Regions from separate parts of the Oceanobacillus locisalsi genome, predicted to be linked through region 2. Evidence: riboswitches for the same ligand, from Rfam matches in the RefSeq annotation. Region 2 holds a riboswitch; each other region holds the start of a gene.
The links. A riboswitch is a leader RNA that binds a small molecule or an ion and turns the genes downstream of it on or off. The one in region 2 is predicted to bind S-adenosylmethionine.
Positions count from the first base shown of each region.

Region 1 (3,138 bases), on a different contig from region 2:
GCCCGCTTCAATTTTTCCATGTACCTGTTCAAACTCTAAAATATCTTCTGGTGTTAAAATATAATCATGGTTCTCTCCTGCTGCTTCCGATTTATCAATCACAACCAGCGGGAGGACCACTTCTTGTAAATCCAATTCTTCTAAATAGCGTTGATCACGAACAAAATGAATCGGCGCATCAATATGCGTGCCGTATTGGCCCGAAACACTGAATTGCTGTGCAAAAAACCCGTCATCATGTGTGTATAACGTCTCAAACTCAGCATCTTTAAAAGCTGCGAAATGCGGGGAACTTGGACCAAACGTATGCGTTAAGTCTACCCATGTTTTTGATTTCAGTATATCAAGCGCTTGTAAGACCTCATTTTCTCTTGTAACTGTCATGGTAAATTGCCCCCTTATCTATTGCTTTAAGCTTTTGTTTTGTAATCCGTAATATGATCCTGCAACGTTTCATCTTCACCAAATAAGAAATGCTTATGCATATCCGGGGAATAGATGGAATTAATTGTTTCGATTCCAACAGCCTCAGCCACAGCACGCAACATCGCCGGAGAAGCTCCACAGCATAAGCCAATATAATTAACACCGATGCCATGTGCTTTCTTAGCCCATTCCGCCAGCTCGTAACGGTTATGATAAAGCGGATCAAGTGAAGTCGGGAAAGTTGTTTCAGTCGGCAAATGACAGCTGCATCCACCATCCGGCAAATTAAAGAATGTCGGATTTTCTTCTGTTGTCCGATATGGAATCGGCAAAGCCCCTACATAACCATCTACATGATCACAAATCTTCTCCAGATACGGCTGCATGGTATCCGGTCCGCGGAAACAGTTCATTCCCACAACTAAAGCGCCGTTATCCTCTAATATCTTACATGACTCTTCCACGCTGTAACTGTCACGCATGATATTTTCACCCATTAATCCCAAAGTGATTACTGCCGGCAAGTCATATTTTTTAATTTCTTCTAACGCAATCAATGCTTCTTCATGATAATAAAACGTTTCTCCGTTAATATAGTCAACGTCCTCGTCCTTACACCATGAAACCATTTCATTAAACATCGCTCTCACTTTATCTTTGGACGCCTGATCTTCCGGATTAAAAATATTGGTATTCGAAATATTCCCTGCCACCAAAGCTTCTTCTGTCGGGTGCTCTTTCGCTACTTCTTTCGCCAATTTAATCGCATTTCGATTTAAAGGTTCCAATAAATCTTCTTTACCGATGATGCGCATTTTTTCACGGTGTGCATTATATGTAAAAGCAAGCACCACATCTGACCCTGCATTCATATAATCACGATACACTGCCTTCAGCGTTTCCGGATTCTCCAGTGCCACCTCGGGTACAAAGGATCCTGCCTGTAAGTAACCTCTGCGCTCCAGTTCAAATAAGTATCCCTCTCCTGCAATAACTGTCCCCTGTTTTAAACGTTCTTCTAAACTTCTTTTCGCCATTTCTCCATTCCTCCTGTAAATTTTTACTTTTCATTCGCTGCTAAAAAATTGATATAAATACGAAAAACCTCTTCTTTTCAGAAAGAAGAGGTTTGAGTACGATATCAATGTCTCTCCTTATCTGCTAGCTTCATGCTACTGGAATTGGCACAGTTCTTTTTTAAGTCTGTTGCCGAGGCTTCCAAGGGCCAGTCCCTCCACCTCTCTGGATAAGAAAATGTATTGCTATTTATTTGTTGTAAACAACTATATATGTATTTGAATTCTTTGTCAATAAGAATTTTTTAAAATTTTCTAGTCTTATATCATTACTTCTCCTCAACATACGTTTAACAATCAGCCACATTTGGGTATATTGATATGACAGATAAAAAGTCATAAAATGTTCAAAAAGTATAGACAGCTTTGAAAAATAAGCTTATAATACACTTTACATCCTTACCAATCAATGAAGATATATTGAAATGACACTTCAATATTGGTATAATTAAGTTTTTCTATCAAATAAACGGTGATAAAAACGGGAGGAGGCGTAGATGATGAATCGCTATTTAATGATTGTTATCATGATTATCATTTTACCAATCACACAGTTATCTTCAGGTGTACATCACAGCTACGTGCTCACCGAACAGGAGATGCTGGTTGATACACAAATGACTCAAGATTTGGGTATTGGCGGAAATGATCAGACGGATAAATCATTCACCGTATACACAGCTCTAGTCATTACTTTATTCTTACTGGGAACGTTCAGTTTATTTACGATGATTGTCCGTATCAACCGTACAAAACAGCTGATGACACCCGTTTTCTATCAATCCAATTTCGTGGTTTAATTCTCTTTTGAAATCCACACTACTTTCAAAAGAGGAGGCTGACAAAATGATTATTTTGCGATTTATCGTTATTGGGTTCTTTGCTCTGACCGCATTATCCGTGTTCACTTATCAAGGTATTGAGGTTTCTCATGCTATCGCGGATTTGTTCAGATCTAGATCTTAATGCATCATATACAACAAGGCAGCCAATGCACTTCGATTGGCTGCCTTGTTTCTTTTCATTTATTAATCAAAATTACCGCCCCGTACTTCCGTCACTTCATGAACCGTGATAAAAGCCTCCGGATCAACATCTTGAATAATCTCTTTCATCTTGCTTTCTTCCAAACGGGTAATAATACTTTTCACTTGCCGAAATTCTTTTTTCGAATATCCGCCCTCTACATGCTGCACAGTACAACCGCGCCCTAAACGGTCTCTAATCTCTTTAATCATTTCATCCGCATAGCCGGTGATAATATATACTGCTTTGGTGCTACTCAAACCTTCCTCAATTAAATGAATTACTTTCGAAGCAATAAAATAAGCAATGCCTGACATTAATGCTCCCCGTAAACCAAACACTGTTGATACAACAATAAACACAAATAAATTAAGAAATAAAATCAAATCGCTTGTTCCAAAAGGCAGCTTGCGCGATAACAGCACTGCTAACATATCAATACCGTCCAATGCACCGCCATTACGGAGTGCAAGTCCCATACCAAAACCAATAATAATCCCGCCGACCACTGTCACCAGAAGGGTGTCTCCTTCAATTCCTATTATCGTCGGGATATGATGCATCATACTTGTACTGATAGCTAAGGAGGCAATTCCAAGAACGGAAAACA
Region 1 covers NZ_JBHTKK010000002.1:161,564-164,701, reverse strand. Annotated here, with positions in the region: gene ACFQ19_RS02955 (cyclase family protein) at 1-384, opposite strand, end outside; gene ACFQ19_RS02950 (homocysteine S-methyltransferase family protein) at 411-1,463, opposite strand; SAM riboswitch class I at 1,578-1,679, opposite strand; gene ACFQ19_RS02945 (hypothetical protein) at 2,000-2,302, shown strand; gene ACFQ19_RS02940 (YitT family protein) at 2,531-3,138, opposite strand, start outside.
Region 1: linked by a shared signal. The riboswitch ahead of ACFQ19_RS02950 (homocysteine S-methyltransferase family protein) and the one ahead of ACFQ19_RS17425 (5-methyltetrahydropteroyltriglutamate--homocysteine S-methyltransferase) in region 2 are both predicted to bind S-adenosylmethionine.

Region 2 (3,138 bases):
ATTGGATGTAAACATCTTAACTGGTCGTCCCAGGGATAAAAAAGATAAAAACTCTATTTATTTTACAGATCCTGATGGTCATAAATTTGAATTCCACACGGGTACTCTGCAAGATAGAATAAATTATTATAAGCAGGATAAACCACACATGCATTTTTATGTTTAACAAGCTTAAGCGGTATTGTAGTCAAACGTTGCTAATAGAAATATGTTAATATTTAATAAAACATTAACGATAGCAACAGTCTTTTCATCATTTGTTGTACTATCTAAACGTTATTAAAATGATTAAGGGAGAGTATATAGACATGAAGAAAGAACATGACCTTGTATTTCGAGAAGTCCAACTGCCACGGCGAATTTGGATATGGCTGTCGCTCTTATTATGTGCCAGAGCAGCTGTTAAAGGGTTTGGTTTATGTTATACTATTGAACAGCATTAGTCGAAACGATTACAATTTAAAGGCAGGAGGGATATATATTTGGGTGTGAAAAAGAAATTATTAAATAAATCAAATGTTTTAAAAGAACAATTAGATAAAAAGAGGCCTTTACCAAATGAAGTGGTAAAAGATATGAAAGAGGATTTTTATATTAAAAATACGTACCATTCCAATGCAATCGAAGGAAATACGTTGACCCTGTATGAAACAAAGGCAGTTTTAGAAGATGGTATCACTATTCAAGGCAAATCTTTTCGTGAACATGCTGAAGCGAATAATCATAAAGAAGCTATTACGTACGTAGAGGAATTAATAAATGTTGAGAGTCCGTTAAACCAACGTATCATAAAAGATATTCACGCCATTGTAATGCAAGGCATAGATCGATCAATTGCTGGCAAATATAGAAATACTGCTGCTTTGATAACCGGTGCTAATCATACACCTCCATCTCATGAAAAAATTCAAGATGAGATGGATGACTTGGTGGATTGGTGTGAAAATGTTAATGATTTACATCCCGTGGAAAAAGCTAGCCTGCTACATGCCAAATTTGTAAATGTTCATCCTTTTTCTGATGGGAATGGAAGAACTTCCAGATTATTGATGAATTTTGAGTTGATGAAGTTTGGATTTCCTCCAATTACAATTGAAAAAGATGATAGGTTTAGGTATTATGAGGTGCTTGATATTTCTGGGACAAAAGGAGATTATGAGCCTTTTATATTGTTTATAGCTGAACGAGCGGTGAATACTTTAGAGAATCATGTGGATTTTTTAAAGGACTTATGAAATGGAAAAGAATAGGGTATATAAAATAAGCATTCTAAAGGTTTTTACTGAAATAAAAGAATATATCAATTGATTCATGTTATTTTTTACAAAATGTTGATGAAAATATATTACAGCAAATTGCCTAAATTTTAGTAATTTCCTTGACGAATGCATCGCTTCCATGTAGAGTAATTAATAATTATTCGTATAATTCCATATATTCTTATCCAGAAAGGCGGAGGGACTGGCCCGTTGAAGCCTTAGCAGCAGACGCTGATTTGTACTGTGCTAATTCCAGGAGCATTTTTGCTTGAAGATAAGAAGAGTTCTTAATCATAGTTAACCTCTTCTTTTTTTAGAAGGGGTTTTTAAATTGGATTATAGAATGAAAGCAGTAGATAAAGAGGAAGGGGTATTTTGATGACAACAGCAGCAGAAACAAAACATACACGTGCTCCATTCAGAGCAGACCATGTAGGGAGTTTTCTCCGTCCAAAGCGTTTGAAAGATGCGCGTACGCAAAAGGCAAAGGGAGAGATTAGTCAGGAACAATTGCGTCAAATTGAGGATGAGGAAATTACGAAACTGGTAGAACAGCAAAAAGAAGCCGGACTTCAATCAGTGACAGATGGCGAGTTTCGCCGTGCCTGGTGGCATTTTGATTTTCTGGAAGGCTTAGATGGCGTGGAAGGTTATACCGCAGAACAAGGTCTGCAGTTCACTGGAGTGGAGACCAAAAAACGAGGTATTAAGGTGACTGGTAAAATCGGTTTCAGCGATCACTATATGATTGAGCATTATAAATTTTTACATGGTATTGCTGGAGATGCAGTTGCCAAATTTGCGATTCCAAGTCCGAATATGCTCTTTTTCCGGGCGGATTTCGAAGACGGAGTCTATGAAAATGATGAAGCGATTATTGATGATTTGGTCACTGCTTATCAAGGGGTGATTCAGGCGTTATATGATGAAGGATGCCGCTACTTACAGCTGGACGACACTTCTTGGGCCACTTTTTTCTCAGAGGAAGGCAGAAATTCTCTGATTGAAAAAGGAAGAGATCCGGAGAAAACAGCTGAATTAAGTGCAAGGGCAATCAATGAATCCATCGCTAAAAGACCGGATGATATGCTGGTGACGATGCATATTTGCCGAGGTAATTTCCAATCTACCTATATGTCGAGTGGCGGTTACGAAGCGGTTTCTGAAACGATTTTTGGCAGTCTGCAGGTGGATGGGCTTTTCCTGGAGTTTGATGATGATCGTTCGGGCGGATTTGAACCGTTACGTCATGTAAACCGTGATGATTTATATATTGTACTGGGTCTGATTACGTCTAAATTCAGCGAACTGGAAGATCCGGAAGCTGTGAAAGCAAGGATAGCAGAAGCTGCGGACTATGTACCGTTGAACCAGCTTTGTCTGAGTCCTCAATGCGGCTTTGCTTCCACAGAGGAAGGGAATTTATTGACTGAGGAGCAGCAATGGGAAAAAATCCGGCATGTTGTTCGGATTGCTGAGGATGTTTGGAAATAAGTTTTAGAAAGAAAAGGAGATTGGGAGAGGAGTTCTTCTCCTGTCTCCTTTTTTACATGGATTGATTCTCACATTGTTAAATCATTGGTTATCCTGTATTTATTGAATAAACCGTGTTATTTTAGCATGTATAATGTTACAAGTATTATTATGTTTTTGAATGTAAATACTTTTGCGTTAATAAACCAGTATTAAAAACCGAAGCCAGCGTAATGAATAAAAATAAATTTACAATTAAATCATTGAATCGATAAGCAAAATTGAAATGCAAATAAGTGTTTATGATGAACAGCAATGAAGCGAATGACGAAAGAATCAACTGGATTCTTAAAGACTTAAACATATAAATTAAACCTCCTTCTGCTGGTAACTTAATTTATATAAG
Region 2 covers NZ_JBHTKK010000028.1:8,512-11,649, forward strand. Annotated here, with positions in the region: gene fosM (FosM family fosfomycin resistance protein) at 1-166, shown strand, start outside; gene ACFQ19_RS17415 (hypothetical protein) at 309-443, shown strand; gene ACFQ19_RS17420 (Fic family protein) at 489-1,235, shown strand; SAM riboswitch class I at 1,438-1,540, shown strand; gene ACFQ19_RS17425 (5-methyltetrahydropteroyltriglutamate--homocysteine S-methyltransferase) at 1,638-2,753, shown strand.

Region 3 (3,138 bases), on a different contig from region 2:
CTTTCGCTGCGATATAAGCATAGCTTAAAACGCTCCGCTTCAGAAAAGGCGGGATTTTTTCGGAAACTAATATTTGTCCGCGCCGTGGCACAATAGGAACATCGATTCCTAAAGGTTTTATTAACGCGGGGGTCCACACTCCGGCAGCTACAAGCACCGCATCGGCATACATTTCCTCTTCATTGACCTTTACGCCGACAACACGATCTTGTTTGGTAATCAGTTCGGTTACCGGTGAGCCCAGACGAATCGTTGCGCCTAATTGCTGTGCAGCTTGTGCCATACTAAAACATACGTTAAATGAATTAACTTTCCCTTCATCCGGACACCAGGTAGATCCCAAGATATGATTCGCTAAACCTGGCTGCTTCTCTTTGACTCCTTGTGCAGACAACGTGGTCACATCGACACCATATTCCTGCATCTGCGCAACCTTCTGCGTCAGCAATTCTTTTTCTTTCTCTGACTCCATCAGTATCATTCCGCCACCGCTACGATACTCCAAGTCTGTATTTAATTCCGCTTCCAGTTCTGGATAGAGCTTTTTCCCTTCCACAGCCAGTTCCAAAACCGGTCCCGGCTTCTTCGATTGCAGCAGAACATGCTGATCACAGGCACCCGATGTGCCGGAAGCGATGTCTTTTGCTTCAAGCAGCGTTACATCCGCCCCTGCTTTCGATAAATAATAAGCAGACGACGTTCCTATAATTCCGCCGCCAACAACAATTACACTGTAGCTCACGTTGTACACCTCCAGACTGTATCTCTTTTAATCATTCTTGATTTGATAGCGTCCACCGCCAAATTCGAATAAATCATCGGTTTGCTCGCTGGAAAGATTAACCTGAAATGGACCTTCTCCTTGTTGTTCCAGCACTTCCGAAACAACACCTGTTGTCAGCGGGCTGCAAAACACTAAATCTCCTCCAGGAAGAAGCAGCTTTTGGCATGTTGCCTGCAGTTCTTCATCCATATAGGATTCTTCTGTTTCCAGCCCCAATAAATCAGACCATTTATCTACGGTCCTTTCCAAATCATTTACGGCAATATTTATATGGGAAAAGCTGGCCTCTGCCGGATGCGAGACGATTATTTCTTTTTCGGTTAATGCTTTTTTCCGTTCCTTATCGCTTTCATTCCACTGGATAAAGTAAGGCAGTTCCAATGTATCCTTTTCATCTCCAATAAATAAAAGCTGCCACTCCAAAAGAGTGCCGTCAGGCTGTTCGCGGCTTAAATAGACCGGCCCATTTACTGTTAATCCTTTGTCAGAAAAACGTTGCGCAGCAGCTTCAATATTATCTGTCCGAATAATAAAGCGGACAAAACCTTCTTGAAAACCTTTCTTAATAATCGTCTGTATCATACTGTGCTGAGGATGTTCCATCTCTTCAAGCATTTGCCTGTCGGACGTACCTAAGTATTCTATATAACTTAAATCAAAATGACTTAACGCGTTGTATGTAGGACGATTCTGGTGCACGCCGCCTTCAACTGCATGTATTCCTTTATTCTTGAGCGTTCTAGTGGCCTTTTCCGGATCTTCAATAAAATGCACGATATGATCAAAAGCAAAATGCATGTACATCACTCTCAACTTTCTATATTCCTTTTATTAATTAGTTATTGTAATCGTTTGTATTTCCATTCCTATTAAAATAGTCTGCATTCGCTTACCTTTTGAGGCTGATATTTTGATATCATGCTTCTGCAATAAAATGGCTTATTTTCTCAGCATAAAAAATAACCTCTTTTTCAACATAAGAAGAGGTGCAGGTAAACCATTTCTGTTTTACTTCTCTCTTCTTATCTTTCCAAGCCTTCCATTCGACTTGCTGAAATTGGCACAGTTCCAATACGGTCTGTTGCCGAGGTGTCTAAGGGTCAGTCCCTCTGCCTCTCTGGATAAGAATGCTTTATGTTAAACATTATTTCAATTAACCCAATCAAAAAACTAAGGATTAGATTAATATTTAGACTATCTTATATAAAATAAGTTGTCAATTAGTATTTTTGATTTTTCCTGGTGATTAAGTAATGATTAACAAACCGGATATTATTTTCTATGGAAGCAAAATCACAAACCCTGCCACATATTCAGAATAATTCCCTCTGCATTACCAGCCTTTTTTCACAACAACTAAAAAAGAATCAAGAACGGGTGGTTTACACACATTCCTGATTCTCTATCTCTCGAGCTCACATCTATACTCTTAACATACCCCGGAACCCTCTGGAACCATAATAAGATTCTGCGCCGTTATGATATAAGAAAACATGTCCAAAACGGAAATCACAAAAAAGTGCGCCGCCAAGTTCCCTAATATCCGCAGGTGTCCTTACCCAAGTCGATGTTTTCGCATCAAAAGTTCCGAGCGTTTGAAGTTCGCGATATTGTTCTTCCGTTAACATTTCAATGCCCATATCCAACGCCATATCTATCGCACTATTTTCCGGTTTATGCTTCTTTCTTGATTCCAGCGCTGCCCGATCATAACAAACACTTCTGCGTCCTTTCGGGCTTTCTTTTGAGCAGTCTACAAAAATGTATTCTTCTCTTTCCTCGTCATATCCAATGACATCTGGTTCGCCTTCCGTTCTCTCCATTTCATATAAAGAGGCTAATTTTTCAGAATGACCCTCCAGCCTTGATTGAATTAGATTCCAGTCAAAATCATGATGGCGATCCATATTTTTTTCAAAACGAACCTTTAACTTTTCCAGTATTTCTTCTTGTTCCTCTTGAGAGAGCTCTTTCTTATCTTGTTTTGACATGTTTATTCTCCTTTAAGCTGTGTTATTAAAACTGTTTCTTAGTTCTTATTATATCCATTCAAGCTGATCATTTCACTATTGAATATAGGTTTTTGGTTTTTAAAGAACAGAAAAAAATCGCCCCATGCGAAATAAACATGGAACGATGAGATAAAGTCGCTATTATATTTGCTTATTGATTGAAAAAAGAATAGCTTCGTCGCCTTTCGTACTTCACCCTAGATAGCGATGATACACATTTTTCGCTTCCAGATGGTCCATTGTGCCATGAACCAAAGTTCGCCCGTCCTGAAAGAGCACAATCCGGAAAGAATCCACTTCAAACGAAAGCAAATAAGGGTTCTGAAAAAGCTTGATTTGTTT
Region 3 covers NZ_JBHTKK010000023.1:58,127-61,264, forward strand. Annotated here, with positions in the region: gene ACFQ19_RS16065 (NAD(P)/FAD-dependent oxidoreductase) at 1-742, opposite strand, end outside; gene ACFQ19_RS16070 (VOC family protein) at 770-1,582, opposite strand; SAM riboswitch class I at 1,804-1,912, opposite strand; gene ACFQ19_RS16075 (DUF4256 domain-containing protein) at 2,206-2,775, opposite strand; gene ACFQ19_RS16080 (ThiF family adenylyltransferase) at 2,989-3,138, opposite strand, start outside.
Region 3: linked by a shared signal. The riboswitch ahead of ACFQ19_RS16070 (VOC family protein) and the one ahead of ACFQ19_RS17425 (5-methyltetrahydropteroyltriglutamate--homocysteine S-methyltransferase) in region 2 are both predicted to bind S-adenosylmethionine.

Region 4 (3,138 bases), on a different contig from region 2:
AACCAATTAATAATAGAAAGGAGCTCGGAGAATGATGAATGAGGAAATATATGATGTCACGATTATCGGCGGAGGTCCAGCCGGGTTATTTGCTGCTTTCTATAGTGGCATGCGGGAGATGAAGACAAAGATTATTGAATACCTTCCTTATCTTGGCGGGAAAGTACCTTACTTTTATCCAGAGAAAGTGATTCGTGATATTGGAGGAATTGCACAAGCTACCGGGGAAGAAGTAACGGATCAGCTCGTGGAACAAGCGATGACATTTGATCCGGAAGTGGTTTTAGGCGAACAGGTTGTAGATATGGAGCGAATGGATAATGGCCATTTTCAGCTCCTGAGCAGCAACGGCAATATCCATTATTCGAAAACAGTTATACTGGCAACCGGTTTTGGAACATTGCATTCCGTAAAGCTGGATCATCCGGAAGCAGTCTATTATGAAGAGAAGAGTTTGCATTATACAGTCAGAAAGCTGGCGGATTATTATGACCAGCATGTGCTTATTTCCGGCGGGGGCAACAGTGCGGTGGATTGGGCGCTGGAGCTTGAAAATATAGCCAAAAGTGTTACGCTCATTCATCGCCGCAATCAGTTTAAAGGATTGGAAAGCAGTGTGACCAAGTTAAAAAACTCCGAAGTCAATGTCATGACGCCTTATGAAATAAAAGCATTGTATGGAACGGATGGACAGGTCGAAAAGGTAGTACTTTCTCACTTAGAGGATGAAACAAAGGAGCAAGCGCTAGAGATCGACCGATTAGTTGTTAACCATGGATTTCAAATCAATCTGGAACCGATCACCTCGTGGGGGTTGGAAATGATAGATGGTATGATTGCCGTTGATTCCAGTATGCAAACATCTGTGGAAGGTGTTTTTGCTATTGGGGATATTGCCCATTACCCAGATAAGCTTGGGTTAATTGCCGGGGCTTTTAATGAAGGACCAATTGCTGCTAATCATGCGAAAAAAATTGCTGATCCGGAAGACCCTGTGCAGCATTTATTCTCTACGAATTATGCTGGATTTACCGACGAAGAATAGCTTAGGACGCATAGTAGTTGAAAAGGGGAATAAGCAGGAAACTTCTCTTGCTTTCATATATTGACAAAACAGGCAAGCGCCTATACAATTTCCACATTGAAGTAACTTTAAAATCTTATCATATATACTTATCCAGAGCGACTGAGGGACAGGCCCAATGACGTCCGGCAACCTCTTTATGAAAAGAAAAGGTGCCAATTCCTGCAAAATAAGACATGTTTATTTTGGGAGATAAGGCGAATGTAAAAACAGCCTTTTTCTTGTGGAAGAGGCTGTTTTTAATAGGTTTATAACATAAGATTTTTACATAGCAAGGAGGAGAGATTTCTGAAAAGCGTTAGAAATAACGGATATACTTATTTAAAAGCAAGAGGAGCGTAAATATGAAGAAGAATCACGATAAAGAAAAGAAAAAACTATTGGATCGCATTCCGCATCCGCTGGCGTTGTTGTTTTTTATTGTTGTTGCAGCGGCTGTTTTGACCTATATAATACCATCCGGCTCTTATGAAAGAGAGACGATAGACGGGACTACTCGAACGGTTCCTGATTCATTTCAATACATAGAGAACAACCCGGTCGGTATCATGGACTTATTTACGGCAATCCCTGAAGGATTCCGGGAAATGGCTGATATCGTCTTTATTACTTTTGCCGCAGCTATGATGTTCGGGCTTTTGGAAAGGACGGGGATGCTTGAAAATACAGTCGGTACACTGGTTCGCAAAGTCGGATTAAAACGACGTTTCCTTATTGTTGCGATTATGACATTTGTCTATGGATTTTTTGGGATGTTTGTCGGGCTTGAAAATAATATTGCCCTTATTCCAATCGCTGTTTTATTAAGTGTTTCCATAGGCGGTGATGCTGTACTTGGTGCGGGTATTGGAATAGGAGGAGTACTTGTCGGATTTGGTCTCTCTCCATTCAATCCTTATACGCTGGGGGTAGGACATCGAATAGCAGAAATGCCGCTATATTCAGGATGGTTTTTAAGAAGTATTTTGGTGGTTATCGTTTTATCTTTATTAGCCTATTATAATATTCGATATTTTAAAAAGATATTACAAGACCAGAAACATAGTTTGGCATATGGTATTGATACACAGGATATGAAATTGAGCCAGCCGCTTGAATCCTATCGGATGCGCAAAAAAGATATTGCGATGCTACTTGTGGTGATTGCAGGATTTGTGGTCATGCTGACAGGAATATTTATGAATGACTGGTATATTAATGAAGTTGCAGCGATATTTCTTATGATCGGTATTGCCTGCGGGATTATTGCAGGTATGAATGCCAATCAAATTGCGGAAGCTTTTTCAAAAGCACTTGAACCCAGCGCATTAGCAGCTATTTTGATCGGTGTTGCCATGGCGACTCAAGTGGTCATGAACCAAGGCAATATCAGTGATACGATTGCTCATGGGCTTGTTTCTGTGATGGAAGGTTTACCAACAACGCTGGCTGCCGTATTCATGACTATTTCCCAGTCGATTATTAATATTTTTATTCCAAGCGGCAGCGGCCAGGCATTAGTTACATTGCCAATTATGATTCCTGTTGGGGACATGTTAGACATTACACGGCAAACGACTATCTTGGCATTCCAAATCGGCGATGGTATTACCAATATATTTTCACCGACCTTAGGCGGTTTAATGGCGATGCTCGGTTTGTGTAAGGTGCCTTATGGCAGGTGGATTCGTTATATTTTTCCGTTTGTCATGATGGCTCTTGTTGTGTCTTGGATTGCTTTGGTGATCAGTCATTTAATTGGCTGGGGCGGATCGATTTAAGCGGATTTTAATGGTATATAATCAAAGTTTATTAAGATGATGGAACTTCCTTATAATCAGAAGTTGGCAGAGACTTGTCATTTCCTGATTATAAGGATTTTTTTATAAAGTGAAACTTCAATCAGTGGGGGTTTTCTTTTTATCCCCCACTGATTGTTAGTTGAACGAATCGGGCCGTTACTGGCTGTTGAATCTCCCACTTAGAAATAAAATTTTCACTCATTTCTTGAAGTGGGAGTCTTACAGCCAGTTACACTGCGATAAATATTTTTGAAAAAGTTCGAGAAACTTCTC
Region 4 covers NZ_JBHTKK010000002.1:284,702-287,839, forward strand. Annotated here, with positions in the region: gene ACFQ19_RS03505 (FecCD family ABC transporter permease) at 1-10, shown strand, start outside; gene ACFQ19_RS03510 (NAD(P)/FAD-dependent oxidoreductase) at 35-1,045, shown strand; SAM riboswitch class I at 1,171-1,283, shown strand; gene ACFQ19_RS03515 (YfcC family protein) at 1,429-2,844, shown strand; gene ACFQ19_RS03520 (YaiI/YqxD family protein) at 3,085-3,138, opposite strand, start outside.
Region 4: linked by a shared signal. The riboswitch ahead of ACFQ19_RS03515 (YfcC family protein) and the one ahead of ACFQ19_RS17425 (5-methyltetrahydropteroyltriglutamate--homocysteine S-methyltransferase) in region 2 are both predicted to bind S-adenosylmethionine.